DNA from 2 places in the Streptomyces sp. NPDC093600 genome. Region 1 is predicted to be linked to the other one. Evidence: predicted binding sites of a transcription regulator. Region 1 holds the regulator's gene; the other holds the start of a gene.
What was found. Region 1 encodes HspR, which represses chaperone genes until heat shock. Its sites were predicted from a motif close to TTGAGNNNNNNNNNCTCAA; they were not measured.
Positions count from the first base shown of each region.

Region 1 (14,304 bases):
GACGACGGCGGTCTTGCCGACGCCGGGCTCACCGATGAGGACGGGGTTGTTCTTGGTGCGGCGGGAGAGCACCTGGACGACGCGCCGGATCTCCTGGTCGCGCCCGATGACGGGGTCGAGCTTGCCGTCCCGCGCGGCCGCCGTGAAGTCCGTACCGAACTTCTCCAGTGCCTTGTACTGACCCTCCGGGTCGGGTGTGGTCACCCGGCGTCCTCCCCTGATCTTCTGGAACGCGTCGAGCAGGCTCTTCGCACTCGCCCCCTGCTGGGCGAGGACGTCGCCCGCCTGTCCGCCCTTCGCCGCGATCCCGATGAGCAGGTGCTCGGTGGACAGATAGTCGTCCCCGAGCTCCTTGGCGCGCTCGGCGGCATCGGCGATGACGGCGAGCAGCTCACGGTTGGGCTGCGGCGGCGCGACCGTGGAGCCGGTCACGCTGGGCTGGGCGGCGAGCAGCCGCTCCGCACCGGACCGTACAGCGGCCTGGTCGGCCTCGACGGCGGCGAGCAGGTCGATGATGTTCTCGTTCTCCTGGCCCGCGAGCAGCGCGAGGAGCAGATGCGCGGGGGTCAGATCGGCGTGCCCGGCGGCCACGGCACGGCTGGTGGCCGCGTTGAGGGCGTCACGGCTCCTGTTGGTCAGTTCGGCGTCCACGTGCGGTCTCTCCTCCTGTCAAGGCGCTGTCGCTCGCGTATGACCCGTCCAGCGTACACAAAGTTGAGTCCATTCCGCTCAAGGGTAGGGTTCGCGACATGGCGACCGACCCGAGGAACCCCAGCGACTCGTACCTCAGCTTCTGGCGCGAGCACCACATGTGCACCCTGACGACGCCCCGCCCGGACGGCACCCCGCACGTGGTGGCGGTGGGCGTGACGTACGACCCGGAGGGCGGGGAGAACGGGCTGGCGCGGGTGATCACCAACAAGCACAGCCACAAGGTCGCCAACGTCCTGGCGGCGGGCCCGGAGGGGGCGCGGGTCGCGGTCTGCCAGGTGGACAGGAAGCGCTGGGCGACCCTGGAGGGCGTGGCCCGGATCCGTACGGAGGCGGAGGCCGTCGCGGACGCGGTCGAGCGCTACGCCGCCCGCTACGGCCGCACTCCCTCCCCGAACCCGGACCGGGTGGTCATCGAGATCGCGCTGACCCGCGCGATGGGCCGCGCGTAGCGGTCGCGCGGGGCGGGTGGGGGCGTGCGGTCGGCGCCGTGAGGGACATGCGCGGGATGTGTGCGCACAGCACAGCGGCGCCATCGCGTTTCAGGTCCGCGATGGCGCCGCTGTGTGGGGGTAGTACCTGAGCGATCTACAACGACGGGGGAACCGCTCAGGCACTGCGGGGGGTGGCGGTGATGGTTTCGGACTCGACCAGCTGATGGTCGCGCTGATCGAGATTGACGAAAATCATGCCGTACCGGATGGCACAGCGGACGGGCTGCGGGGCGCCACGAGGCCGCCGCAGACACCGGTAGGCGCGGATGTCCTCGTCCTCACCTCGCGTGATGATGATCGGCTCACCGAAGAGGGTGACCATCAACGAATCGCCACTGTGCGGCACAGCCGTGACGAGGTCGATGAAATGCCACCCGGAGCGGTACGCCGTCGCCATCTCGCGACGGAAGCGAGAGTCGTCGGGAACGTTCATGCGCCCACGGAGGACCAGCCGGGGTCGTTCACCGCGGCCGGCGCCACGTGCCAGCCCGGGTCGCCCAGGGCAGTGGTCACGAGCGCCGGCTCGGAGTGCCAGCCCGGGTCGGCAGGAGCGACCTGCGTGTTCGCCCGCTCCGAGTGCCAACCGGGATCCTCGCCCGCCCCCAGCGCTCCCACTGTGGCAGCCGCGATGAAGGCGACTCCGGCCACCGCGCGTATGAGCTTCTTCATCATCACCGAGCAACCTCACTTGAAGGCAACGTCTCTTTCCGACCCCCGCGACTAAGACGATGGCTTACTCTCTCCTCTTCCACCACCAAACCCATGCATCATGTTCCTGAGATGCAGGAGCCTGGGGGTGTACGAATGCAGAAACAACCGGACGAAACCGGTCACCCTCATTCGCATGCGGAACTGTGCAAGGCAGGCGCGGACCTGTACGCGAGCGCCTTGCGCACAGGACGAATACCCCGGTCAGAGGCGGCGGAGACGCCCTGCCTCCTCGATCTCTCGCTCCTCCACCCGGATCCGGACGACGCCCAGTGGCTCCGACCGGTGCCGCCCTCCTCGGCGCTGGCCCAGCTGCTGCAGCCGATCGAGCGGGACATCCTGGAGCGCCGGCGGCTCACGGTCGCGCTTTCCGACGCGTTCGAGCCATTCATGGCGATCAGCGCCCAGGAGCAGCCCGCCACCCACGCCATCACGGTGCTCGAAGGCATCGGCAGGATCAACGCGACCCTGGACCGCGTGGTCGCCAACTGCAGCCAGGAGCTGCTGACCGTCCAGCCCGGCGGCGGACGCCCCGCCCACGCCCTGAGCGAGGCGCTCAAGCGGGTCTCACCGCTGCTCGGACGCGGTATCCGGATGCGGACGCTCTATCAGCACACGGCGCGCCACACCGAACTCACCCTCGCCTACCTCGAACACGTCGGACCGGAGGTCCAGGTCCGCACCCTCGAGGAGATCATCGACCGGCTCATCATCGTCGACCGGGAGGTCGCCTTCATCCCGGCCCGCAGCGACCGCCAGGTGGCCCTGGAGCTGCGCCACCCCGGTCTCGTCGCCTACCTCGTCGGCGTCTTCGACCAGTTCTGGCAGCTGGCCGTGCCGATCAAGGAGGAGATCCCCTACGACCTCAAGACCGACGACATCAGCGGAGTTCAGCGCTCCATCGCCAAACTCCTCGTCGCGGGCCACGTCGACGAGGCCATCGCCCGCCGCCTGGGCATGAACGTCCGGACCTGCCGCGCCCACATCGCCAAGCTCGCCGCCGCCCTCGGCAGCGGCAGCCGCGCCCAACTCGGCTATCTCATCGCCAGGTCCGGCATCCTGGAGCAGGAAAACTGAACTTGTACGTCCAGATCGATCTCGACGGCACCACCGGAACCCTGCGCGTGACCGGTCCCCACCTGCCGACCGTGGAGCTCGTCCGCGCGCCCGGCACCCCGGTGAACCGGCTCGTCCCCATCGGGACCCGCCGCCGCGCCGCCCTCACCCTCACCGTCGACGGGCGCCCCGCCCGCATCCGGCCCGCCGGGGGGCGTCTGCTGCGGTGGTCGTACCGGGTCGACGTCCGGGTCGACGGGACCCGGTACCGGCTCGTGCCCAGCGGGTACGACGAGAGCCGGCTGACCCGCGACGGCCGGAAGATCGGCACTCTGCTGTGCTCCGGCAGCGGCCGGGTCATCGACGACTGGAAGCCCGGCGCGACCCCCCGCGACCGGGCCGTCGGCACAGCCCTGGCCGCCGCGTTCGGGACCGGCGCCTCACCCTGGTGGGAGACGGTCGGGGGCATCGTCGGCGAGCTCCTCCCATAGCCCGGGCGAGCCGGGTGATCCGGGCAACGGCGAGGCCCCCTCCGCGGGAAGCGGAGGGGGCCTCGTCACGTACGGGAACCGCCGGCTACTCGACGCCGGGCCGCTTGGGGCGCCAGACCACCAGGGCGCTCGCCTGCTGCACATCCGTGTACGGCACCAGGTCGCGCCGGTACGAGGCGTGCACCTGGGCCTCGCGCTGACGCAGCGTCGCCGCCGCGCCCTCGACCGCCGCCGACAGCTCGGCGACCCGGGCCTGCAGCGCCGCGACCTGGTTCTCCAGCTCGATGATGCGCTTGATGCCCGCCAGGTTGATGCCCTCGTCCTGCGACAACTGCTGGACGGTGCGCAGCAGTTCGATGTCACGGGCCGAATAGCGCCGGCCACGCCCGGCCGTGCGGTCCGGGGAGACCAGACCGAGACGGTCGTACTGGCGCAGGGTCTGCGGGTGCAGACCCGAGAGCTGTGCCGCCACCGAGATGACGTACACCGGCGTCTCGTCGGTCAGTTCGTACGGGTTGCGGCTGCGCCCCGATCGGCTGTCCATCGCGTCAAGCTCCCTTCGCGGCCTGGAAGAGCTCTGCCCTGGGGTCCTCGCCCGCCGTCGCCTCGCGGTACGTCTCGAGGGCTTCGCGGGCCTTGTCGTCCAGTTCCCTGGGCACCGCGACCTCCACCGTCACCAGCAGATCGCCGCGCGTGCCGTCCTTGCGGACCGCGCCCTTGCCACGGGCGCGCATGGTACGGCCGTTGGGCGTACCGGCGGGCAGCTTCAGCGTCACCGCCGGGCCGCCCAGGGTCGGCACCTTGATCTCGCCGCCGAGCGCCGCCTCGTCGAAGCTGACGGGCACGGTGACGGTGAGGTTGTCGTCCTTGCGGCCGAAGACCGGGTGGGCGTCGACGTGGACGACGACATAGAGGTCGCCGGCCGGGCCGCCGCGCTCGCCCGGGGTGCCCTTGCCGCGCAGCCGGATCCGCTGGCCGTCGGAGACCCCGGCCGGGATGCGGACCTGCATGGTGCGGGAGGACTTGGCCCGGCCGCTGCCCTTGCAGACGTCGCAGGGGTTCTCGGCGATCAGACCGCGCCCCTTGCAGTCCACGCACGGGTCGGTGAGCGAGAAGGAACCACTGCCGCCGCGCGAGACCTGGCCGGTGCCGACACAGGTCGGGCAGACGCGGGGCGTGCCGTTCTTGTCGCCGGTGCCCGAACAGGCCTTGCACGGCTGCTGCGAGGACATCCGGAGGGGAACGGTGGCGCCCTCGATGGCCTCGGTGAAGCTGAGCGTCACCTCGGACTCGATGTCCTGGCCGCGCCGCGGCTGCGTCCGCGTGCCCGCGCCGCCCGCGCCCCGGTTGAACAGTCCGCCGAAGACGTCCCCGAGACCGCCGCCGAACCCGCCGGCGCCGGGACCGCCGGGGCCCTGGGCGCCGCCGAAGAGGTCACCCAGGTCGAAGTTGAACGTGCCGCCCGCGCCGCCGGGTCCGGCCCGGAAGCCGCCGTTCCCGAAGAGCGCGCGGGCGTCGTCGTACTCCTTGCGCTTCTTGGGGTCGCCGAGGACGTCGTTCGCCTCGGAGATCTCCTTGAAGCGCTCCTCCGCCTTGGTGTCACCCTTGTTGGCGTCCGGGTGGTTCTCACGGGCGAGCTTGCGGTACGCCTTCTTGATCTCGGCGTCCGTGGCGTCCTTGGGGACGCCGAGGACCTTGTAGTAGTCCTTCTCGACGAAGTCCTTCGTGCTCATCGGCGTCCCTCCTCCCGGACGATCATCGCGCCGGCCCGCGGGGCACGCGCCCCGGTCCTCGGTCGGACCAGGTCACGCACTCTCCTCGGGCCCACCGCTCTCCTCGTCGGCCGTCTTCTCTTCCTTCGCGGCCGGCGTCGCCCCGGGCTGGGGCTCGGCCACCGCCACGCGCGCGGGCCTGATGGTCCGCTCGCCGATTCGGTACCCCGGCTGCAGGATCGCCACGCAGGTCGTCTCGGTGACGTCCGGCGCGTACGAGTGCATCAGGGCCTCGTGGATCGTCGGGTCGAAGGGCTCGCCCTCCTTGCCGAACTGCTGCAGACCCATCTTGGCGACGACGGTCTCCAGCGACTCGGCCACCGACTTGAACCCGCCCACGAGTTCGCCGTGGTCCCGGGCCCTGCCGACGTCGTCGAGCACGGGCAGGAGCTCGGCCAGGAGGTTCGCGACGGCGATCTCCTTGACCGTGACCCGGTCCCGCTCCACACGGCGGCGGTAGTTCTGGTACTCGGCCTGGAGCCGCTGGAGATCCGCGGTGCGCTCGGCGAGCGCGCTGCGGGCCTGGTCCAGCTGGGCCGTCAGACCGGCCGTCTGGCTTACGTCCCCGGCCGGGGCCGCCGAGCCCTCCTCCTGGGAGGGGGCCTCGGCGGCTTCGGCGGCGTCGTCAGAGGCGGCGCCGGAGGGGACGTCGGGCTTCTCCTCGAAGCCCGGGGTCTCCTCCGTCATCAGGCAGCGCCACCCTTCGGCTTCTCGTCGTCGACGATCTCGGCGTCGACGACATCGTCATCGGCCTTGGCCTCGGCGTGCGGGGCCTCGCCACCGGCGGCCTGGGCCGCCTGCGCGTCGGCGTACATCGCCTGGCCGAGCTTCTGGGAGACGGCCGCGACCTTCTCCGTGGCCGTACGGATCTCCGCGGTGTCGTCGCCCTTGAGCTTCTCCTTCAGCTCGGCGACGGCGGTCTCGACCTCGGTCTTGACCTCCCCGGGGACCTTGTCCTCGTTGTCCTTGAGGAACTTCTCCGTCTGGTAGACGAGCTGCTCGCCCTGGTTGCGGGTCTCGGCGGCCTCGCGACGGCGGTGGTCCTCGTCGGCGTACTGCTCGGCCTCCTGGCGCATCCGGTCGACCTCGTCCTTCGGCAGCGAGGAGCCGCCGGTGACGGTCATCTTCTGCTCCTTGCCCGTGCCCAGGTCCTTCGCGGTCACGTGCATGATGCCGTTGGCGTCGATGTCGAAGGCGACCTCGATCTGCGGGACCCCGCGCGGGGCCGGCGGCAGACCGGTCAGCTCGAACATGCCGAGCTTCTTGTTGTACGCCGCGATCTCGCGCTCGCCCTGGTAGACCTGGATCTGCACCGACGGCTGGTTGTCCTCGGCCGTCGTGAAGATCTCGGACCGCTTGGTCGGGATCGTGGTGTTGCGCTCGATCAGCTTGGTCATGATGCCGCCCTTGGTCTCGATACCGAGGGACAGCGGGGTCACGTCGAGGAGCAGGACGTCCTTGACCTCACCCTTCAGCACACCGGCCTGCAGGGCGGCGCCGATGGCGACGACCTCGTCCGGGTTCACACCCTTGTTGGCCTCCTGGCCACCCGTCAGCTCCTTGACGAGCTCGGCGACGGCCGGCATACGGGTGGAGCCACCGACGAGAACGACGTGGTCGATCTCGGAGAGCTGGATGCCCGCGTCCTTGATGACGTTGTGGAACGGCGTCTTGCAGCGCTCCAGCAGGTCGGCGGTGAGCTGCTGGAACTGAGCCCGGGTGAGCTTCTCCTCCAGGTGCAGCGGACCCTCGGCGGAGGCGGTGATGTACGGCAGGTTGATCGACGTCTCGGTGGAGGACGACAGCTCGATCTTCGCCTTCTCCGCGGCCTCGCGGAGACGCTGGAGAGCCATCTTGTCCTTGGCGAGGTCGACGCCGTGGCCGTTCTGGAACTGCTTCACCAGGTAGTCGACGACCCGCTGGTCCCAGTCGTCACCACCGAGGTGGTTGTCACCGTTGGTGGCCTTCACCTCGACGACGCCGTCACCGATCTCCAGGAGCGACACGTCGAAGGTGCCGCCACCGAGGTCGAAGACGAGGATCGTCTGGTCGTCCTTGTCCAGGCCGTAGGCCAGGGCGGCCGCGGTCGGCTCGTTGACGATGCGCAGGACGTTGAGGCCCGCGATCTCACCGGCCTCCTTGGTGGCCTGGCGCTCGGAGTCGTTGAAGTACGCCGGAACGGTGATGACCGCGTCGACGACCTTCTCGCCCAGGTACGCCTCGGCGTCACGCTTCAGCTTCTGCAGGATGAAGGCGCTCATCTGCTGCGGGTTGAAGCTCTTGCCGTCGATGTCGATCTTCCAGTCGGTGCCCATGTGGCGCTTGACCGACCGGATGGTCCTGTCGACGTTGGTGACCGCCTGACGCTTGGCCACCTCGCCGACGAGCACCTCGCCGTTCTTGGCGAAGGCGACGACGGACGGCGTGGTCCTGGCACCTTCGGCGTTGGTGATGACGGTGGGCTCGCCGCCTTCAAGAACGCTGACGACGGAGTTAGTCGTGCCCAGGTCGATGCCGACCGCACGTGCCATTTCGATTCCTCCAGCTGGCCTGACTTGAGTGGAACTGACTCAAGGATGCACGACGGCCCTCACCGCGTCAACAGACATGAGTGGGGTCGACTCAACTCTTCAGTCCGAGGCTCACTCACACAAGGGCTCCGGGCGCGTCGATCCCCCTGATCGGACGCCCCTCCGTGAGAGAGTCCGATACCTCACGAATATCCCACGAAAGGGTGTGGTGGGGGCAATGACGGCCAAGCGCGGACTCGACCTCCTGGGCGGACTGACCCTGCTCCTCACCCTCTCCCCCCTGCTCCTGGCCGTCGCCCTCCTGATCACCCTGGACCGGCGACGGCGACGGGCCGGGCCGGAGGGGCCGCCGCGGGGAGGCCGACCGGACCGGCCGGCGGGAGGCCGTGGGGACCGGCCGGAGGGGCCGCTGCGGCGCCGGACCATGGCGGGCCGGGACGGGAAGCCCTTCCGGATACTGACCTTCCGCACCCCGGGCCCGCTCGCCGCGCTGCCGCTGCTGCTCCATGTCGTACGGGGGGAGATGTCCCTGGTGGGCCCGTGCCCCCTCGTGCCGGACCACCGGGAGTGCCTGGGCGAGGCCCGGCGCCGGCTCTCCGTACGCCCGGGGATCACCGGGCTGTGGCAGATCAGCGGCCGCTCCGAGCTGCCGTGGGAGGAGCGCGAGCTGCTCGACCTCCACTATGTGGACCATCACTGGCTGGGGATGGATCTGGCCATCCTGGCGCGTACGCTTCCAGCAGTCCGCAGACGTCGCGCGGCGGCGGGGAAGACCCGGCCGGCAAGGCTTGCCTGAGCGACACAGATCACCGCGGGCGCCGCTACAGCGCGGCGCCGCGAAGCGGTAATCTCGGCACGGACTGAATAAGTTACCGCTTAGTAGTGCCACACTCGGCAGTGTGGCGCTCTCGCCTCGCAGGCCCGCCCGAGGAGCCCCTCATGCAACTCGCCGCGATCATCGTGTCGCTGGTCATCACGGTGGTGGCCGTCGCGCTGTTCGGCCGCGCCATCGCGCAGATCTACCGCTTCGTGAAGCTCGGCCAGCCCGTCCCCGCGGGCACCCGCACCGGCGACCCCACACAGCGCACCATCACCCTGGTCAAGGAGTTCCTCGGCCACACCCGGATGAACCGCTGGGGCGTCGTCGGCGTCGCGCACTGGTTCGTGGCGGTGGGCTTCTTCTCGCTGCTGCTCACGATCGTCAACGCCTTCGGCCAGCTCTTCCAGGCCGACTGGCTGATCCCGGTCATCGGCGACTGGCTGCCGTACGAGATCTTCACCGAGTTCCTCGGCCTGATGACGGTCCTCGGCATCCTGACCCTGATCGTGATCCGGCAGCTGAACCGGCCGGGCGGGGCGGAGCGCAAGTCCCGCTTCGCGGGCTCCAAGACCGGCCAGGCGTACTTCGTCGAGGCCGTCATCCTGATCGTCGGCGTCTGCATCATGACGCTGCGCGCCCTGGAGGGCGTCCAGCACCACGTCACCAGCTGGGAGCCGGGCTTCTTCGCCTCGTACCCGCTGATCGCGCTGCTCGACGGGCTGGACCTGAGCACGATCCAGCACCTCACCTACTTCTTCGCCGCGCTCAAGATCGTCACGTCCTTCACCTGGATGATCACGGTCTCGCTCAACACCAACATGGGCATCGCCTGGCACCGCTTCCTCGGCTTCCCGAACATCTGGTTCAAGCGGAACGCCGACGGTTCCACCGCGCTGGGCGCCCTGCAGCCGATGACGACCGGCGGCAAGGAGATCGACTGGGAGGACCCGGCCGAGGACGCCGTCTTCGGCGTCTCCCAGGTCGAGCAGTTCTCCTGGAAGGGCATCCTCGACTTCTCCACGTGCACGGAGTGCGGCCGCTGCCAGTCGCAGTGCCCCGCCTGGAACACCGGTAAGCCGCTCTCCCCCAAGCTGCTGATCATGGCGCTGCGCGACCACGCGCACGCCAAGGCGCCGTACCTGCTTGCCGGCGGCGGCAAGACCATGGAGGGCGACGAGAAGGCGTCGGCGGACCAGCTGGCCGGTGTCCCTGCGTCCGCCCTGGCGGAGGCCGAGCGGCCGCTGATCGGGACCGTCGAGGAGAACGGCGTCATCGACCCGGACGTCCTGTGGTCCTGCACCACCTGCGGCGCCTGTGTCGAGCAGTGCCCGGTCGACATCGAGCACGTCGACCACATCGTCGACATGCGCCGCTACCAGGTGATGATCGAGTCCGCCTTCCCGTCGGAGGCCGGCACGATGCTCAAGAACCTGGAGAAGAAGGGCAACCCCTGGGGTCTGGCCAAGAAGCAGCGCGTCGAGTGGACCAAGGAGGTCGACTTCGAGGTCCCGATCGTCGGCAAGGACGTCGAGGACCTCACCGAGGTCGACTACCTCTACTGGGTCGGCTGCGCGGGCGCCCTTGAGGACCGGGCCAAGAAGACCACCAAGGCCTTCGCCGAACTGCTGCACATGGCGGGCGTGAAGTTCGCGATCATGGGCGGCGAGGAGAAGTGCACCGGTGACTCGCCCCGCCGCCTGGGCAACGAGCCGCTGTTCCAGCAGCTCGGCGCCGAGAACGTGGCGATGCTGAACATGGCCTTCGGCGAGGACGACGAGGACGAGTCGACCAAGAAGCCGAAGTCGGCGAAGAAGATCGTCGCCACCTGCCCGCACTGCTTCAACACGATCGCCAACGAGTACCCGCAGCTGGGCGGCGAGTTCGAGGTCATCCACCACACGCAGCTGCTCCAGCACCTCATCGACGAGGGCAAGCTGATCCCGGTGACGCCGGTCGAGGGTCTGATCACGTACCACGACCCCTGCTACCTGGGCCGCCACAACAAGGTCTACACGCCGCCGCGCGAGATCATGGACAAGGTCCCGGGCCTGCGCCAGCAGGAGATGCACCGCCACAAGGAGCGCGGCTTCTGCTGCGGCGCCGGCGGCGCGCGGATGTGGATGGAGGAGCGGATCGGCAAGCGCATCAACAACGAGCGCGTCGACGAGGCCCTCTCCCTCAACCCGGACATCGTCTCCACCGCCTGCCCGTTCTGCCTGGTCATGCTGACCGACTCGGTCAACGGCAAGAAGAACGAGGGCAAGGCCAAGGAGTCCGTCCAGGTGGTGGACGTGGCGCAGCTGCTCCTGGAGTCGGTGAAGAAGCCGGCGGACGAACTGCCGACGGAGCCGGAGCACGAGCCGGAGCCGGCGCAGTAGCGCGTACGACACGGAGAAGGGCCGTCCCCCCGGGGACGGCCCTTTCTGTCGCTCCCGGCCTGCCTTTCCCGGCGCGGCTGTCATCGCCTGGGGCGCCCCCTCGGTGCCCCTAGGGGATGTCACAGCTCAGTGGCAAAGGCGCGCCCTCACAGCGGGAACGGGTACGTTCGATACGTGGCTGGATTCAGGAACGGACGCGGCCGGGACAACCGCCCCCCGCAACAACAACCGCAGCAGGCGCCGTACGGGTACAACGCGGCTCCGCCGCCGTACCCGCAGCAGCAGTGGCCCCCACAGGCTCCCCAGGGAGCCCCACAGGGCGCGCCGCAGGGATACGGGGAGCCGGAGTACTTCGGGGACCCCTACCCGCAGCAGCACGCCGGCACGGCGAACAACCCGGGTCACACGCAGGCGTTCAGCATCCATGACGACCCCTACGGCAACGCCGCCACCTATCAGGCCGGCGCCGCCCCCGCGGCCCCGGCGGGCCCGCGGCTGCCGTGGAAGGCCCTGCTGAGCGGCGTCGTGCTGCGCCCCGCGCAGACGTTCCTCCAGATGCGGGACTACCCCGTCTGGAGCCCGGCGCTGGTCGTCACGTTCCTCTACGGCCTGCTGGCGATCTTCGGCTTCGACAAGGCCCGCGACGAGGCGATCAACGCGACCCTGTCGACCGCGATCCCGTACGTCCTGATGACGGGCGTCGGCTTCGTCCTCGGTGGAGCGATCCTGGGCGCGGTCACCCACACGCTGGCCCGCCAGTTCGGCGGAGACGGCGCCTGGCAGCCGACCGTGGGCCTGTCGATGCTGATCATGTCGATCACGGACGCGCCCCGGCTGGTCTTCGCGATGTTCCTGGGCGGCGAGAACGGCCTGGTACAGGTCCTGGGCTGGCTGACCTGGCTGGCGGCGGGCGCCCTGCTCACGGTGATGGTGAGCCGCTCGCACGACCTGCCGTGGCCGAAGGCGCTGGGCGCGTCGGCGGTCCAGCTGGTGGCGCTGCTGTCGCTGATCAAGCTGGGCACGCTGTAACGACGTACGTACGGGAGAGGCCCCCGCCGGGAAACCGGCGGGGGCCTTCTCGTCGTTCCGTACCGGAACAGGCGTGCACATGGTTACGCGTCGAGGACCTGGCCCTCGCGCTTGACGACGGGCGGCTCGACGGACCAGGGGAAGTTGATCCACTCGTCGGTCTTCTTCCACACGTACTCGCACTTCACGAGGGAGTGCGACTTCTCGTAGATGACCGCGGAGCGGACCTCGGCGACGTGGTCGACGCAGAAGTCGTGGACGAGCTTGAGGGTCTTGCCGGTGTCGGCGACGTCGTCGGCGATCAGAACCTTCTTGTCGGAGAAGTCGATCGCGTTGGGGACGGGCGCCAGCATGACCGGCATCTCCAGCGTCGTGCCCACGCCGGTGTAGAACTCCACGTTCACGAGGTGGATGTTCTTGCAGTCCAGCGCGTACGCCAGGCCGCCGGCGACGAAGACGCCGCCGCGGGCGATGGAGAGCACGATGTCGGGCTCGTAGCCGTCGTCGGCGATGGTCTGCGCGAGCTCGCGGATCGCGCGCCCGAAGCCCTCGTACGTCAGGTTCTCGCGTACTTCACTCATGACGACCGCCGCCTCACACCTGGGTCCGATGGAAGTTCAGGAACGAACGGGAGGCCGTCGGCCCCCGCTGCCCCTGGTAGCGCGAGCCGTACCGCTCGCTGCCGTACGGGTACTCGGCGGGCGAGCTCAGCCGGAACATGCACAGCTGCCCGATCTTCATCCCCGGCCACAGCTTGATCGGCAGGGTGGCGAGGTTCGACAGCTCCAGGGTCACGTGGCCCGAGAAACCGGGGTCGATGAACCCGGCGGTCGAGTGCGTGACGAGCCCCAGCCGCCCGAGGGAGCTCTTGCCCTCGAGGCGCGACGCGATGTCGTCGGGGAGGGTGATGACCTCGTAGGTCGAGGCGAGCACGAACTCGCCGGGGTGGAGGATGAACGCCTCGTCGCCCTCGGGCTCGACCTGACGGGTGAGGTCGAGCTGCTCGACGGCGGGGTCGATGTGGGGGTGGCGGTGGTTCTCGAACACCCGGAAGAAGCGGTCAAGCCGCACGTCGATGCTCGAGGGCTGCACCATGGATTCGTCGTACGGGTCGATGCGTACCCGCCCGGCATCGATCTCGGCCCGGATGTCCTTGTCTGAGAGAAGCACGCCCCCACGATACGCAGAGGGCGCGGACCTGCCCCAATCGGCAGGACCCCGCGCCCCGACAGGCATCAGCGCTGCTCAAGCTCCACGGGCACCGCATGCCTCAGCCGCGCACACCGCGGACACCGGACGAGCCGCCCGGGCCCGATCCGTCCGGCACCGAGCTGCTGCAACGGGAACGAAGCGGTACTGAACACGTGCCCCTCGGCACAACGGACGACGGTGCGCTCCATCGAACCCATCAAGTCCCTTCCCCGACAAGTGGTGGACGAGACAGCCACATTAGGGGATCAAGGGGACACCACTCCAGGCGGCACTCCGCCCGCGGAGGCTACGCCTCAACTGCACGATGGGGTACAGTGTCCGAGTCTGCGGTACCGATCACCGGCCGCTGCGCGGATGTAGTTTAATGGTAGAACATGAGCTTCCCAAGCTCAGAGCGCGGGTTCGATTCCCGTCATCCGCTCTTGAACGAAGGCCCTGGTCAGAGACCAGGGCCTTCGTCGTTGTCTAGACCTATCGAGGCCCGCGTGCCATTCGCGCGCCATAAGTGCTTTAACGGGGCGTCAGACTGAGCCCCGCTCTTCCCATGGAATGGCCCACCGGGCACCCGCCCGTGGCCGGTACGATCCTCAGACCCGCCCGGAGGTGAGAACCGGCCGGGCAGCCCAGTGAGGGGAAGCATCTTGCATCGCACTTCCGTCGCGGCCGTCCTCGCTGCGGGCTTGGTTCTGACCTTGGCCGCCTGCGTCGGTGACAAAGGCAACGAGCCCAAGACCACTGCCGCCGGCAGCACGGCACCGTCGCCGTCCGCCACGTACAACGACCGGCTGCTGGACGAGGGGCAGAAGCAGTTCCTGGCCGTCGTATGGAAGTACACGCCCAAGCGGGCCGAGATAGCCGCGATGTCCGCACAGGATCTCAAGGCCATGACGGAGACGTACTCGGCCGAGTGCTCGGGGCGCCGCAAGGACCGCGAACAGTCGTTGAGGAGTTCCCCGACCGGGCAGAAGGCAACCCCTGAGCAGTTCACCGAGGTCCTGGATGCCTGGGACAAGCTGTGCGGCATCGAGCCGGGCGCCCGCGAGGAACTGCTGAAGCACGTCAAGATCTCCAACGGGCACGCCGACCCGGACTTCGGCGGCGG
Region 1 covers NZ_JBIWIU010000009.1:39,219-53,522, reverse strand. The annotation lists gene clpB (ATP-dependent chaperone ClpB) at 1-651, opposite strand, end outside; gene ACIRB4_RS22035 (pyridoxamine 5'-phosphate oxidase family protein) at 750-1,163, shown strand; gene ACIRB4_RS22030 ((2Fe-2S)-binding protein) at 1,321-1,638, opposite strand; gene ACIRB4_RS22025 (hypothetical protein) at 1,635-1,877, opposite strand; gene ACIRB4_RS22020 (helix-turn-helix transcriptional regulator) at 2,010-2,990, shown strand; gene ACIRB4_RS22015 (hypothetical protein) at 2,993-3,460, shown strand; gene ACIRB4_RS22010 (heat shock protein transcriptional repressor HspR) at 3,546-4,004, opposite strand; gene dnaJ (molecular chaperone DnaJ) at 4,009-5,193, opposite strand; gene grpE (nucleotide exchange factor GrpE) at 5,266-5,919, opposite strand; gene dnaK (molecular chaperone DnaK) at 5,919-7,763, opposite strand; gene ACIRB4_RS21990 (sugar transferase) at 7,981-8,559, shown strand; gene ACIRB4_RS21985 ((Fe-S)-binding protein) at 8,703-10,961, shown strand; gene ACIRB4_RS21980 (Yip1 family protein) at 11,136-11,990, shown strand; gene ACIRB4_RS21975 (phosphoribosyltransferase) at 12,074-12,571, opposite strand; gene dcd (dCTP deaminase) at 12,585-13,160, opposite strand; tRNA gene ACIRB4_RS21965 (tRNA-Gly) at 13,553-13,623, shown strand; gene ACIRB4_RS21960 (hypothetical protein) at 13,844-14,304, shown strand, end outside.

Region 2 (14,304 bases), on a different contig from region 1:
AGACCGCGCGGACGAAGGTGGTCTTGCCGACGCCGAAGCCGCCCGCGACCACGACCTTGGTCGCGATCGGGGCCCGGGTGTGGTCCAGCTGCCAGTCCTGGGCGCCGTCCTCGGCCAGCGGATCCCCCGCGACCTCGGCCTCGGCCTCGGTCCGCGGCTCGGGATCGGGCTGCGGGGGGATTCCGGAGAGGACCGGAGACTCGGAGACGGCGGAGACGTCAGAGGCGACGGAGTCCACTCAGCACCCTTTCGAGGAGCGCGCGGTCGGGCTGGCCGGTGGCGTGACCGGTCCCGTACACACGGATCTTTCCCTGGTCGGCCAAGTCGCTGAGCAGCACTCGGACGACACCCAACGGCATCTTCAGGAGCGCCGAGATCTCGGCGACGGTACGCATCCGGCGGCAGATCTCGACGATCGCCCGCATCTCCGGCATGAGGCCGCGGGCGCCGGGCCCGCCGTCCGTGATCACCTTGCGCACGGGCGGCGCGTCGAGCGCGGCCACGAAGGTCTCGACGAGCAGGACGTGGCCGAAGCGGGTGCGGCCGCCGGTGAGCGAGTACGGGCGCACGCGCGCCGGGCGGCGGCCGTCCCCGCGGACCGGCAGCCTGGCGGAGTGGGCGTGGGAGGCGGACGTCACTGGGTGCTCTCCATCGATTTGCGCAGCTCGCTGCGGAGTTCGGGGGTGAGTACGTGTCCGGCGCGGCCGACGAAGAGCGCCATGTGATAGGCGACGACGCTCATGTCGCAGTCGGGCGTGGCATGGACGCCGAGCAGCGAGCCGTCGCTGATCGACATCACGAAGACGCTGCCCTCCTCCATGGCCACCATCGTCTGCTTGACCCCGCCGCCGTCCATCAGCCGGGCCGCACCGATGGTGAGGCTGCCGATGCCCGACACGATGGTCGCCAGATCGGCGCTGGAGCCCCGGGGGCCGGTGGGGCGGTGGTCCTCCTCCGGTGTGCCGCTCTGGGCGGGGTCGGAGGACAGCAGGAGCAGCCCGTCGGAGGACACCACGGCGACGGAGCGGACGCCTGGCACCTCCTCGACGAGGTTGCCCAGCAGCCAGTGCAGGTTACGGGCTTCCGTGCTCAGTCCGAATGTTCCGGTCGCAGTCAACTGCGTGCCTCCTCGACTGTGTCCCCCGTCTTCTCCTCGGTACGTGCCTCGGTACGTGTGGTCTCCACGGCCTCGATCTCCGCCTCCACGTCCCGGCGGCCCTCCTGGGCGCCCCGGTGGAACCCTCCGAGCCTGCGGCGCAGGGCTTCGGCGTCCACACCGCCCTTGCGGGGGGCGGTCGGGCCGTCGGCCGGGCGGACTATCCGGGGCGTGCGCTTGGGCAGGCCCTTGTCGGTCACCGGCTGGGCCTCCGGGTGGTCGTCGGGCGCCGGGTGGTCGTCGACCTCGGGGCGCTCGTCGGGCGCCGGCTGCGAGTCCGCGTGGGGTTCGGCCTGGGCGTCCGTGTGCGGCTCGGCCTCGGCGTCCGCATGAGTCTCCGCCTGGGCGTCCGCGTGCGGCGGTTCCTCCGCGGCGCGCTCGTGCGTGTCCGGCTCGGTCGGCGGGGCGGGGAGACGGACGTGGAGGGTCGTCTCGGCGGGGGTCTCCCCGGCCTCGGAGGGGGCCTCCTCCGCCTCGCGCTCCGGGTTCTCCGCCCCGCGCTCCGGGTCCCGCTCCTCGGCGGGGGTCTCGTCCGCCGCCGCGATGGCCTGTTCCGCCGCCTCGACGAGCGGGTCGCGGGTGCGGGACGGCAGCGTGTTGGAGTTCGCTTCGGCGACCGAGCCGGGAAGGCTCAGGGCAGGGGCTGCGCCCCCGACGGGCACGGTCGGCGTGGCGGTGGCCGGCGGGGTCGTCGGAAGCAGCGGCAGCGGCAGGACGACGACGGCCGCGATGCCGCCCTGCTTCTGCTCCCGCAGCTCCACGCGTACCCCGTGCCGTGCGGCGAGCAGGGCGGTGACCCGGATGCCGAGCCCCTCCCCCTCGGCGCCGGCCGGGTCGGCCTCGGCGAGGCGTGCGTTGAGCTCCGCGAGCCGGGACTCGGTCATGCCGATGCCCTCGTCCTGGACGGAGAGCATCACCTCGCCGGACTCCAGGAGCCAGCCGGAGAGCTGGACCTGGGCGTCGGGCGGCGAGAAGGCGGTCGCGTTCTCCAGGAGTTCGGCGACCAGGTGGCTCAGGTCGTCCGCGGCGAACCCGGCCACCTGGGCGTGCGGCGGAAGCGACTGGATGGTGACCCGCTCGTACCGCTCGATCTCGCTGACGGCCGCGCGCACCACGTCGACGAGCGGGACCGGGCCCGGGTGGCCGTGGACGTGCTCGTGGCCGGCGAGGACCAGCAGGTTCTCGCTGTGCCGGCGCATGACGGTGGCCATGTGGTCGAGCTTGAAGAGGGTGGCGAGCCGCTCCGGGTCCTGCTCCCGCTCCTCCAGCTTCTCGATGACGCCGAGCTGGCGTTCCACCAGGCCCAGGCTGCGCAGGGAGAGGTTGACGAAGGTGTGGTGGACGCTGTTCCTGAGCCGTTCGAGCTCGGCGGTGAGCCGGGCGGTGTGGCCCTGGAGCTCCTCGCGCTGCGCGGCGAGCTCGGTGGCGAGGGCGTCGCGGGCGCCGGCCAGGTCGGCGCGCTCGCCGTCGAGCCGCTCGGTGCGGACGGCGAGGGCCGCCAGCTTGCCGTGGAGCGTGTTGAGGGACCGTACGACCTGGGCGAACTCGTCGTTGCGGCCGGTGAAGCGGACCGGCTCCTCGGTCTCCGGGGAGGCCGCGAGGCGGGCCGCTCCGATGCGTACCGCCGCCAGGGGGTGGGTCAGGCTGCGGGCGACATAGGTGGAGATGCCGATGGCCACGAGGAGGCAGCCGCCGAGGAACGCGATGCGTACCTCCAGCGCGGTGACGTCGTCGTCGCGGAGCTGGGCGAACCGCTCCACCTGCTGGGTGGCCAGGGCGGACTCGACGCCCCGCATCTGCTCGATGCGGGCGGAGAGCGCGGCCTCCAGCTTCTCCGGGTCGGTCTTCCGCTCGGACTTGCTCAGCTGGGGCTGGTCGGTCAGCCGGGTCAGATAGCGCTCGGCGCTCTTGACGTCCGGGCCGGTGACGGTGGCGGCGAGGGAGTCGCGGCCCTCGGCGGTGGCGGCCTGGTCGAAGTCGGCGAGGGCGCCGAGTTCGCGGACCCGGGCCTGCTGGGCGGCGGCGGTCAGGGCGTCCCGCGTACGGGCCGCCTCCTCCCCGCCGTCGGCGTCGGCGGTGACGTACGTACCGGTGACGGGGTCGTAGTACGTGCCGGTGGACTCGGGCTGGGGGACGGCGAGGGCGGCCAGGAGCAGGCCGCGGCCGGCGGAGGCCTGTTCGACGGCGCGGCCGAGGGCGGCGGGGGCCCGGGTGGCCTGGGCGGCGCGGGCGGGTGTCTTCTCGGCGAGCTCCTCGGCGAGGGCGTGGAGCTTGGCGATGACGTCCGAGTACGCCTTGTGGGCCTCCAGGGCCGTGCCCTCGCCGGTGAGGGCGGTGCGGCGGAGGGAGGGCAGGCCGGCGAGGTCGCGGCGCAGCTCGGTGGGGGCGGCGGGGCGGATCTCGTCGATCTGGCGGTCGACGCGGCTGGAGCGGGCGTTGGTGATCTGGCGCCTGTCCTCGCTGTCGCCGGTCTGCTCGTCCCGGCCCGCGGCGATGTAGGCGACGACCTCGTCGCGCTCGTCGGCGAGGGAGTGGGCGAGGGTGACGGCCTGGCGGTCCAGTTCGGCGAGGGTGACCAGGCGCTGGGAGTCGGCCAGTTCGCCGGAGGCGGTGAGGATCACGGGTGCGCCGGCGGCGAGGACGGTGACGCCGACGAGGGCGACACCGGCCATCAGACGGTTGCGGACCCGCCGGGAGCGGCGGGCGGGCGGCGCGGCGGGAGTGCTGGCGGTGCCGGGGACGTCCGCGTGTACGGGGGCTCCGGCGGTGCTCTCTCCGCCGGGTACTCCGGGTGCTCCGGGGGTGTCTGCGGTGCCGGGGCCCGTGGCGTCGCCCGTGGTCAACGGGTCACCGGGGCTCTGGCTCCGCGTGCCGTTGTTGCTCCGAGGCCGCTTCTTCTGCACCGGTGCTCGCATTCTCGACTCGTCCACCCATGAAGCAGAGGTGACGACCGGTCACATGAAAGAGCGCCCCCACCCCTGGTACGGCTTCCGACCATTCCAGCGCTTCTGGGAAGGGGACGCGCATCGGCCGCTCCGCCACCCGAACGAGTGAACAACACTCCTGAGTTGGCGAACAACTTCCGCGACAGGCGGGTGCGGGCCTCCGAGCGGTGCCGGTTGGATCTTCCGCGTGGGCTTTGGCAAGATGCCCGCCCGCAGCTTCTCGGAGGACTCCATTCCGTCTTCCGTCCCCACCTCGCAGGGCTTGGTACAGGCCATATCCGGCCGTCTGGAGGGGTTGTGAAGGAGTGATGCGGGCGGGGGCAGACTGGGGATCATGCGTACCGAAGCGGCCACCCTCCCCGGCACCTCCGAACGCCCCAACGAGGACTGGGCAGCCGCAGCTCTGCCCGCCTCCGGTGCGGGCGGGACGGTGGTGGTGCTCGACGGGGTCACACCGCCCGCCGGGGACGACGGATGTGTGCACGGCGTCCCCTGGTTCACCGCGCGGCTCGGCGGAGCTTTGACCGAACTGTCCAGTTCCCTGCGCGAGATGACGCTGCCCGAGATCCTGTCGCTGGCAATCAGGCGCACCGCGGACGCCCACCGCGAGAGCTGTGACCTTTCTCACGTACGCACTCCGCAGGCGACGGTCGCGATGGCCCGCTGGGACGAGGAGCGGGTGGAGCACCTGGTGCTGTCCGACGCCGTCCTGCTCCTGGAGGCGCCGGACGGGGCGGTACGGGCGGTTCTCGACGCCCGGCTGGACCACGTGTCGCCGGAGACCCTGCGCTCGGTGGAGGCGACGGACCTGCTGCGCAACCAGAAGGGCGGCTTCTTCACGGCCGCGGCCGACCCGGCGGTGGCGGAGCACGCGGTGACCGGCACGACGGCCCGTACGTCGGTACGGGCCCTGGCGGCGCTGACGGACGGCGCGGGGCGCTGGGTGGAGCTGTTCGGGGAGGGCGACTGGGCGGACTGCTTCGGGGTGCTGCGGAACGAGGGCGCGCACGGGCTGCTGCGCCGCGTGCGGGCCCTGGAGGCGCGCGGCGATCGGGTCGCCCGAGGGCCGAAGGCTCTGGACACGGCGGGCCGCCTGCGCCGCTGGAAGCGCCACGACGACGCGACGGCGGTCTACGCGGAGCTCTAGCTCACCAGCGTGAAGGTGCCGCCCCGTGCGCCTCAGCTCTCCGCGCGGGTGTTCAGCTGGTGCAGCAGCCGGGCCAGTTCGGCGACCTCGCCGCGGTCCCAGTCGGCGAGCTTGCGGACGTACCGCCCGCGCCGCGCGTCCCGTACGCGCCGGAAGCGGCCCTGCCCCTCCTCCGTGAGCCGCACGAGCGAGGCGCGCCCGTCGGCCGGGTCGGGGTCGCGGGCGACGAGGCCGAGGTCTTCCAGGGCGCGCAGCTGGCGGCTCATGGTGGCCTTGCCGACGCCGAAGTAGCCGGCGAGGTCCGTGGCGCGCTGCGGCCCCGCGTCGTCGAGGCGGACGAAAAGTCCGTACGCGGCGGGCTCCAGTTCGGGGTGGACCTCGCGGGCCATCTCGCCGGACTGGGCGCGGGCGCGGCGCAGAAAGACCGCCAGTTCCCGTTCCAGGGCCAGGACTTCCTGGTCCACACCACTTCGCGTGGTCGGCGTCGTGGGGTCGCCTTCACTCCCCGTACCGCTTCCGTGCACGTCAGCACCCCTCGCGCGCTTTCCGGCCGCTGAAACTTTCTTTCACCGCGGTCCATCGCCGCAGCTCCACCAGTATTTCGCAGGAGTAGACCAACGGCAGCACCCAGGCCCCCTTCCGCCGCACAGGTCTACGTGCGTAGCGTCTGCCCCGGCGTCTTCGCTGACATGTTCACACCAGGACATGCCGACCTCGCTCTCCCACCGAGCCTTTCGGAGGCACGCAATGCCCGTGCACAGATCCGGAAAGACCCTCGCCGGCGTCGCGCTCGCGGCCCTGGCCCTCCTCCTGCCCGTCACCCTCTCCGGCACGGCGACCGCCGCCGACGACCCCGGCGCCCGGCAGGTCCCGGCCCGCGGTTCCGCCTGGATGGGCATGGGGGTGCCCGAGCACGACGGCCAGGGCGGAAAGCCCGGCGGCATCTCGATCCAGGCGACCCAGACCGAGGGCGTGGACGTCTCCAGCCACCAGGGCAACGTGGCCTGGTCGACCCTGTGGAACAGCGGGGTGAGGTGGGCCTACGTCAAGGCGACGGAAGGCACCTACTACAAGAACCCCTACTTCGCGCAGCAGTACAACGGCTCGTACAACGTGGGCATGATCCGCGGCGCCTACCACTTCGCCACCCCCGACACGACGACGGGCGCGGCGCAGGCCGACTACTTCGTGAACAACGGCGGCGGCTGGTCCCGGGACGGCAAGACGCTGCCCGGCGCACTGGACATGGAGTGGAACCCGTACGGCGCGACCTGCTACGGCAAGACGCAGTCCGGGATGGTCGCCTGGATCCGCGACTTCGTGAACCGGTACAAGTACCGGACGGGCCGTGACCCGTTGATCTACACGGCGACCAGCTGGTGGAAGCAGTGCACCGGCAACTACAGCGGCTTCGGTTCGACCAACCCGCTGTGGATCGCCCGGTACGCCTCCACGGTGGGCGAACTCCCGGCCGGCTGGCCGTACTACACGATGTGGCAGTACACCTCGACCGGCCCGACGGTCGGCGACCACAACCACTTCAACGGCGACCTCTCCCGCGTCCAGGCCCTGGCCAACGGCTGAGCTTGCGCCCGTCCGACGGGTCCTCCGCCTGTTCGACGGTCACCGTCCGTCCGACGGTCACCGTCCGTCCGACGGCCCCCCGGGTGCGCGGCACACCCGGGGGGCCGTACGCCGTCCGGCCGTCACGCCGCCACGCCGACCGGGACCTCCGCCGGGGACAGGGCGATCTCCAGGACCTGGCGGACGTCGGTGACCGGGTGGACCTCCAGCTTGTCGAGGATCTCGGCCGGGACGTCGTCCAGGTCGGCCTCGTTGCGCTTGGGGATCACGACCGTCGTGATGCCCGCCCGGTGCGCGGCGAGGAGCTTCTGCTTCACCCCGCCGATCGGCAGGACCCGTCCCGTCAGCGACACCTCACCGGTCATCGCCACGTCCGTACGGACCAGGCGACCCGAGAGCAGCGAAGCCAGCGCGGTCGTCATGGTGATGCCCGCGCTCGGGCCGTCCTTCGGGACCGCGCCCGCCGGGAAGTGGATGTGCACGCCGCGGTCCTTCAGACCGGTGACCGGCAGCTCCAGCTCCGCGCCGTGCGAGCGCAGGAAGGAGAGCGCGATCTGCGCGGACTCCTTCATCACGTCGCCCAGCTGGCCGGTCAGGGTCAGTCCCGCCGCGCCCGTCTCCGGGTCGGCGAGCGACGCCTCCACGAAGAGCACGTCGCCGCCCGCGCCCGTGACCGCGAGGCCGGTCGCGACGCCGGGGACGGCGGTGCGCCGCTCCGCCGGGTCCTGCGCCGACTCCGGCACGTGGTGCGGGCGCCCGATCAGGTCCCGCAGGTCGTCCGGGGTGATCGTGAACGGCAGCTCCCGGTCGCCCAGTTCGTGCTGCGCCGCTACCTTCCGCAGCACCCGCGCGATCGAGCGCTCCAGGGTGCGGACGCCGGCCTCCCGCGTGTACTCCCCCGCCAGCTTCCGCAGCGACGCCTCCTCCAGGACGACCTCGCCCGGCTCCAGGCCGGCTCGCTCCAGCTGCCTCGGCAGCAGGTGGTCACGGGCGATGACGATCTTCTCGTCCTCCGTGTAGCCGTCGAGCCGCACCAGCTCCATCCGGTCGAGCAGCGCCTCCGGAATGGCCTCCAGGACGTTCGCCGTCGCCAGGAAGACGACGTCGGACAGGTCGAGTTCGACCTCCAGGTAGTGGTCCCGGAAGGTGTGGTTCTGCGCCGGGTCGAGGACTTCGAGCAGGGCCGCGGCCGGGTCGCCGCGGAAGTCCGAGCCGACCTTGTCGATCTCGTCGAGCAGGACCACCGGGTTCATGGACCCGGCCTCCTTGATCGCCCGTACGATCCGGCCGGGCAGGGCACCCACGTACGTACGGCGGTGGCCCCGGATCTCCGCCTCGTCCCGTACGCCGCCGAGCGCGACACGGACGAACTTCCGTCCCATCGCGTGCGCGACGGACTCGCCGAGGGAGGTCTTGCCGACACCGGGCGGTCCGACGAGCGCGAGCACGGCGCCGCCCCGGCGGCCGCCGACCACGCCGAGGCCCCGCTCGGCGCGCCGCTTGCGCACCGCCAGGTACTCGGTGATCCGCTCCTTCACGTCCTCCAGGCCCGCGTGCTCAGCGTCGAGGACGCCCTTCGCGCCCTGGATGTCGTACCGGTCCTCGGTGCGTTCGTTCCACGGCAGTTCGAGGACGGTGTCGAGCCAGGTGCGGATCCAGGAGCCCTCCGGGGACTGGTCGCTGGACCGCTCCAGCTTCTCGACCTCCTTGAGGGCCGCCTCGCGGACCTTCTCCGGCAGGTCGGCGGCCTCCACGCGCGCGCGGTAGTCGTCGGACTCGTCACCCTCGGACTCGCCGTTGAGCTCCCGCAGCTCCTTGCGTACGGCTTCGAGCTGGCGCCGGAGCAGGAACTCGCGCTGCTGCTTGTCCACGCCCTCCTGGACGTCCTTGGCGATGGTCTCGGCGACCTCCTGCTCGGCCAGGTGGTCGCGCAGCTGCGCGGTGGCGAGCCTGAGGCGGGCGACCGGGTCGGCCGTCTCCAGGAGCTCGACCTTCTGTTCGACGGTGAGGAAGGGCGAGTAGCCGGAGTTGTCGGCGAGCGCGGAGACCCCGTCGATCTGCTGGACGCGGTCCACGACCTGCCAGGCGCCGCGCTTCTTCAGCCAGCTGGTGGCGAGGGCCTTGTACTCCTTGACCAGCTCGGTCACGGCGCCGGGCAGCGGGTCGGGCACGGTCTCCTCGACGATGCTGCCCTCCACCCAGAGGGCGGCGCCGGGCCCGGTCGTCCCCGCGCCGATCTTCACCCGGTCGCGACCCCGGATGAGCGCGCCGGGGTCGCCGTCGGAGAGCCGGCCGACCTGCTCCACGGTGCCGAGGACGCCTGTCCCGGCGTACGTCCCGTCGACCCGGGGGACGAGCAGCACCCTCGGCTTGCCGGTCCCGGGGCGCGCGGCGGCCTGGGCGGCTTCCACCGCGGCGCGTACGTCGTTGTCGGACAGGTCGAGCGGCACCACCATCCCCGGCAGCACGACCTCGTCGTCGAGCGGCAGCACGGGCAGGGTGAGCGTCGAGTACTCCGTCGACTCGGCGGTGTCGGCAGTCATGATCTCCCCTTCGGCAGTCAAGTTGAGCTATGCCGACTCAATGCTTGTGAGCCCATGATTGTTCCCCGCACCGTGTTCGCTCTCAGCGATCACTTCCTGCCACTCGGTGCCCTACACCGTCACGTGCTCCGCGGTGGAGGCGTCAGCCCTTCAGGTGGGGGCTCAGATGACGGCACACCGCCATCAGGAGGTCGAGGTTCGGGACCAGGTAGACCTTCGACATCTGCGGGGCCGTCGACCTCCTCCGGGAGCCGTTGAACATCAGGGTCCCGGTGTGCACGTCGAGTTCGGTGAGGTCCGACCAGGGGACCGAGTACTTCTTGTCCGAGACGCCCTGCCGATCGACCGTGTAGGGGCCGAAGCCCACCCTCTCGCCCTGCTGGATGCGCGTGAGCGTCCCGGCCAGCTGGGCGCGGGTGACGCACTCCTGGATGTGGTCGCCCCAGAGGTACGGGTAGAGGAACCCGGCGCCGTTCACCCATGAGGTGATGCCGAGAGCCGTCTTCTCGGACTTGAGCAAGGGGGGTCTGCCGAACCCTATGTTCAGGGCGCTGCCCGCCGGGTCGATCAGCGTCGAGCAGGCTTCCGCGGCGCCGCCGTTGATGGTTCTGCGGTACTGCACGACGCGCACGGTCCCGTAGTCGTACGCGGCCGTATAGCCGTCCGGTGCCGTGACGATCAGACCGCCCTTGAAGAAGTGGAGCCGCCAGTCCCGCCACTTCCTCCACGCGAAGCCCTGCTTCGTCGCGAACGTGTCGATCCAGTCGTCCAGGCCGCTTCGGGCGGCGAGGGCGGCGATGGGCGCGGGCGGCCGCTCCTTGCGGATGTGCTCGATCTCGTCCTTTGCCATGTGGCGATCCCCCTTGACGGACGACGGAGATCCCACGGTAGAACAGGCGCCCAACTCGCCGGTAAGGGTTGCGCAGTTGCGGCGAGTCGGAGTCCCCGAGCACCGGCCGCACGGCCCCGGCCGGCCGTGGGCGCCGTAACGGGTTTGTCCCCAAGGCGCCCGCCCCGGGAGGATGACCCGGATGACCGGACGCCCCGGACGACCCGACGACCCGATGAGCCCGAGATCGGAGCGAGTGACCATGCCGAGCCCCGTCACCCTCGACCGCCGCGAGGGACCGTACGGCGAAGTCGTGCTGCGCCGGCGCGGCGAGCACTTCGAGATCATCGCCAACGGCACCTTCCTGATGGACACCTCCGACGGACGCTCCGAACGGCTGCTGATCGACGCGGCGATGGACGCGCTCGGCGGGCGCCACGGCGCCTCCGTCCTGATCGGCGGCCTGGGTGTCGGCTTCTCCCTCGCGCACGCCGCGGCGGACCCCCGCTGGGCGCGGATCGCGGTCGTCGAGCGGGAACAGGCCATCATCGACTGGCACCGGGCAGGCCCGCTGGCCGCCCTCTCCGGCGAGGCGCTCGCCGATCCGCGGAGCGTGATCCTGCACACGGATCTCCTGGAGTACGTCCGTACCTCCCCCGACCGCTACGACGCGCTCTGCCTCGACATCGACAACGGGCCCGACTGGACCGTCACCGACGACAACGAAAACCTGTACTCCGCCGAGGGGTTGGCGGCCTGCGCCCGGCGTCTGAACCCCGGCGGAGTCCTCGCCGTGTGGTCCGCGCGGCCCTCCGCCGATTTCGAAGACTCCTTGCGGAATGCCGGATTCAGCGGGGTACGGACGGAAGAGATCCCCGTTGCCCGGGGCGTCCCTGACGTGGTGCACCTCGGCATCCGGCCTGCGTAGCCGGGACGCCGTCGCTGCCTCTACGCTGCTGAGCGACATCAGCTACGCGAGGCAGGGCAATGGAGCAGACACACACCACTCACCACGGTGCGGCGGCCACTCCGGGCGCGCAGCGGCGGGTGCTGGTCGTCGAGGACGACACGACGATCGTGGATGCGATCTCCGCGCGACTGCGGGCGGAGGGTTTCCTCGTCCAGACGGCGACCGACGGCCCGGCCGCGGTCGACGCGGCCGAGGCGTGGCAGCCGGATCTGATGGTGCTGGATGTGATGCTGCCGGGCTTCGACGGCCTGGAGGTCTGCCGCCGGGTCCAGGCGCAGCGCCCGGTCCCGGTCCTGATGCTCACCGCGCGCGACGACGAGACCGACATGCTGGTGGGGCTCGGCGTCGGCGCCGACGACTACATGACCAAACCGTTCTCCATGCGCGAGCTGGCCGCCCGGGTGCACGTCCTGCTGCGCCGGGTCGAGCGGGCCGCGATGGCGGCGGTGACCCCGCGCAGCGGGATCCTGCGGCTCGGCGAGCTGGAGATCGACCACGCGCAGCGCCGGGTCCGGGTGCGGAGCGAGGACGTGCACCTGACCCCGACCGAGTTCGACCTGCTGGTCTGCCTGGCGAACACCCCGCGGGCGGTCCTCTCCCGTGAGCAGCTGCTCGCCGAGGTGTGGGACTGGGCGGACGCCTCGGGCACCCGGACCGTGGACAGCCACATCAAGGCGCTGCGCCGGAAGATCGGCGCGGAGCGGATCCGTACCGTCCACGGCGTCGGATACGCGCTGGAGACACCGGCGCCGTGAGCCGGCGACGGGAGGGTCGCACCGGGCGCCGGATATCGATCTCGATCAAGACCAAGCTGGGCGCTCTGGTCGTCGGCGCGGTCCTGCTGACCTCCTGTCTCGCCCTGGTGGCCATCCGGACCTCCACCGAGTTCCGCTACATCACGATCTTCGCGATGATCGCGACGCTGCTGATCACGCAGTTCGTGGCGCAGTCCCTGACGGCGCCGCTGGACGACATGAACACGGTGGCCGGGTCGATCTCGCGGGGCGACTTCAGCCGGCGGGTGCGCGGTGCGGGCCGCCGTGACGAGCTGGGCGACCTCGCCTCGACGATCAACCGGATGGCGGACGACCTGGAGGCCGTCGACCGGCACCGCAAGGAGCTGGTGGCGAATGTCTCGCACGAGCTGCGCACCCCCATCGCCGCGCTGCGGGCCGTCCTCGAGAACGTCGTCGACGGCGTCTCCGAGGCCGATCCGGAGACGATGCGGACGGCGCTGAAGCAGACCGAGCGGCTCGGCCGCCTGGTGGAGACGCTGCTCGACCTGTCACGTCTCGACAACGGTGTCGTCGCGCTGAGGACACGCCGCTTCGAGGTGTGGCCGTATCTGTCGGGGGTGCTCCGGGAGGCCAACCTGGCCGCCTCGCAGCGCGGCCTCACCTCCAGCTCCGGACTGCACAACCGTACGGACGTCCATCTGCACCTCGACGTGTCGCCGCCCGAGCTGACGGCGCACGCGGACGCGGAGCGGCTGCACCAGGTGATGGCCAACCTCATCGACAACGCGGTGAAGCACTCGCCCGCGCACGGCCGGGTGACCGTACGGGCCCGGCGCGGTCCGTGGCCGGACTCGCTGGCACTGGAGGTCGAGGACGAGGGGCCGGGCATTCCGGAGGCGCTGCGGCACACGGTCTTCGAGCGGTTCAACCGCGGATCGGTGCCGGCCCAGTCGGGTCCGGGGAGCGACGGCGGTACGGGTCTCGGCCTGGCGATCGCCCGCTGGGCGGTGGATCTGCACGGCGGGGAGATCGGAGTGGCCGAATCATCACGTGGCTGCCGGATCCAGGTCACCCTTCCGGGCAGCTTTCCGGCACGGGATTGACGTAGGGTCGAACCGGAAGCACACGTTCTGCGTTTAGGTGATCAGGACGTGGTCAGGACATGGTCAGGGATGCGAGCCCCCGGGGGTCGCAACCCCCGTCTCCCGTACCCGGGAGAGGGCAGAACCACGCTTGTTTCCCGCCATTCCCTGCCCCGAAACGCCTCGTCAAGTGTGACTTGCGCGACGTTGGAGTGCCCGGCCTGCACCTCTCGGCCAGGGAGGCGTAGCCTTTATTTCCGCTGTCCATCACCTTGTGAAGCGGAAGAGGGCGGTTACCGCCGTGTCGTCTCAGTCCCCCAGTAACTCGAGCATCTCCACCGACCAAGACGGGCAGGGTCAGAACCCTGCGACCGCCTTCGGCGCCAATGAGTGGCTCGTCGACGAGATCTACCAGCAGTACCTCCAGGACCCGAATTCGGTCGATCGTGCCTGGTGGGACTTCTTCGCCGACTACAAGCCCGGCTCCTCGGACACTCCCGCCGCCGCGGGGGCGGCCGGAGCCACCCCGACCCCGCCGGCCACGCCGACGGTTCCGAGCGCGCCCGCCGCGCCGCAGGCGGGCCCCGCACAGGCCGCGCCTGCCGCACCGGCGGCCCCCGCGCAGACCGCCCCGGCTCCGGCGCCCGCCAAGCCCGCCGCCGCTCCGGCCGCGCCCGCCCCGGCCAAGGCCCAGGCCCCCGCCCCGGCGGCCAAGGCCCCCGCGGCCCCGGCCGCCGCCGCGCCGGCCACCGAGGCCCCCGCCGGCCCCGAGCTGATCACCCTGCGCGGCCCCGCCGCCGCGGTCGCGAAGAACATGAACGCCTCGCTGGAGGTGCCGACGGCCACGTCCGTCCGCGCCGTCCCGGTGAAGCTGCTCTTCGACAACCGGATCGTGATCAACAACCACCTCAAGCGCGCCCGGGGCGGGAAGATCTCCTTCACGCACCTCATCGGGTACGCGATGGTGCAGGCGATCAAGGCCATGCCGTCGATGAACTACTCCTTCGCGGAGAAGGACGGCAAGCCGACCCTGGTCAAGCCGGAGCACGTGAACTTCGGCCTCGCGATCGACCTGGTCAAGCCGAACGGCGACCGCCAGCTCGTCGTCGCCGGCATCAAGAAGGCCGAGACCCTGAACTTCTTCGAGTTCTGGCAGGCCTACGAGGACATCGTCAAGCGCGCCCGCGTCGGCAAGCTGACGATGGAGGACTTCTCCGGCGTCACGGTCTCGCTGACCAACCCCGGCGGCCTCGGCACCGTCCACTCCGTGCCGCGTCTGATGCCCGGACAGTCGGTCATCATGGGCGTCGG
Region 2 covers NZ_JBIWIU010000001.1:1,004,278-1,018,581, reverse strand. The annotation lists gene ACIRB4_RS04950 (GTP-binding protein) at 1-238, opposite strand, end outside; gene ACIRB4_RS04945 (DUF742 domain-containing protein) at 219-638, opposite strand; gene ACIRB4_RS04940 (roadblock/LC7 domain-containing protein) at 635-1,117, opposite strand; gene ACIRB4_RS04935 (nitrate- and nitrite sensing domain-containing protein) at 1,114-4,071, opposite strand; gene ACIRB4_RS04930 (hypothetical protein) at 4,436-5,248, shown strand; gene ACIRB4_RS04925 (MarR family winged helix-turn-helix transcriptional regulator) at 5,281-5,772, opposite strand; gene ACIRB4_RS04920 (lysozyme) at 5,996-6,832, shown strand; gene lon (endopeptidase La) at 6,955-9,375, opposite strand; gene ACIRB4_RS04910 (DUF6585 family protein) at 9,518-10,225, opposite strand; gene ACIRB4_RS04905 (spermidine synthase) at 10,467-11,132, shown strand; gene ACIRB4_RS04900 (response regulator transcription factor) at 11,192-11,929, shown strand; gene ACIRB4_RS04895 (ATP-binding protein) at 11,926-13,014, shown strand; gene ACIRB4_RS04890 (multifunctional oxoglutarate decarboxylase/oxoglutarate dehydrogenase thiamine pyrophosphate-binding subunit/dihydrolipoyllysine-residue succinyltransferase subunit) at 13,295-14,304, shown strand, end outside.
Region 2: lon (endopeptidase La) is a predicted target of HspR. The motif match lies at 9,398-9,416, and genes of this name have one in related genera.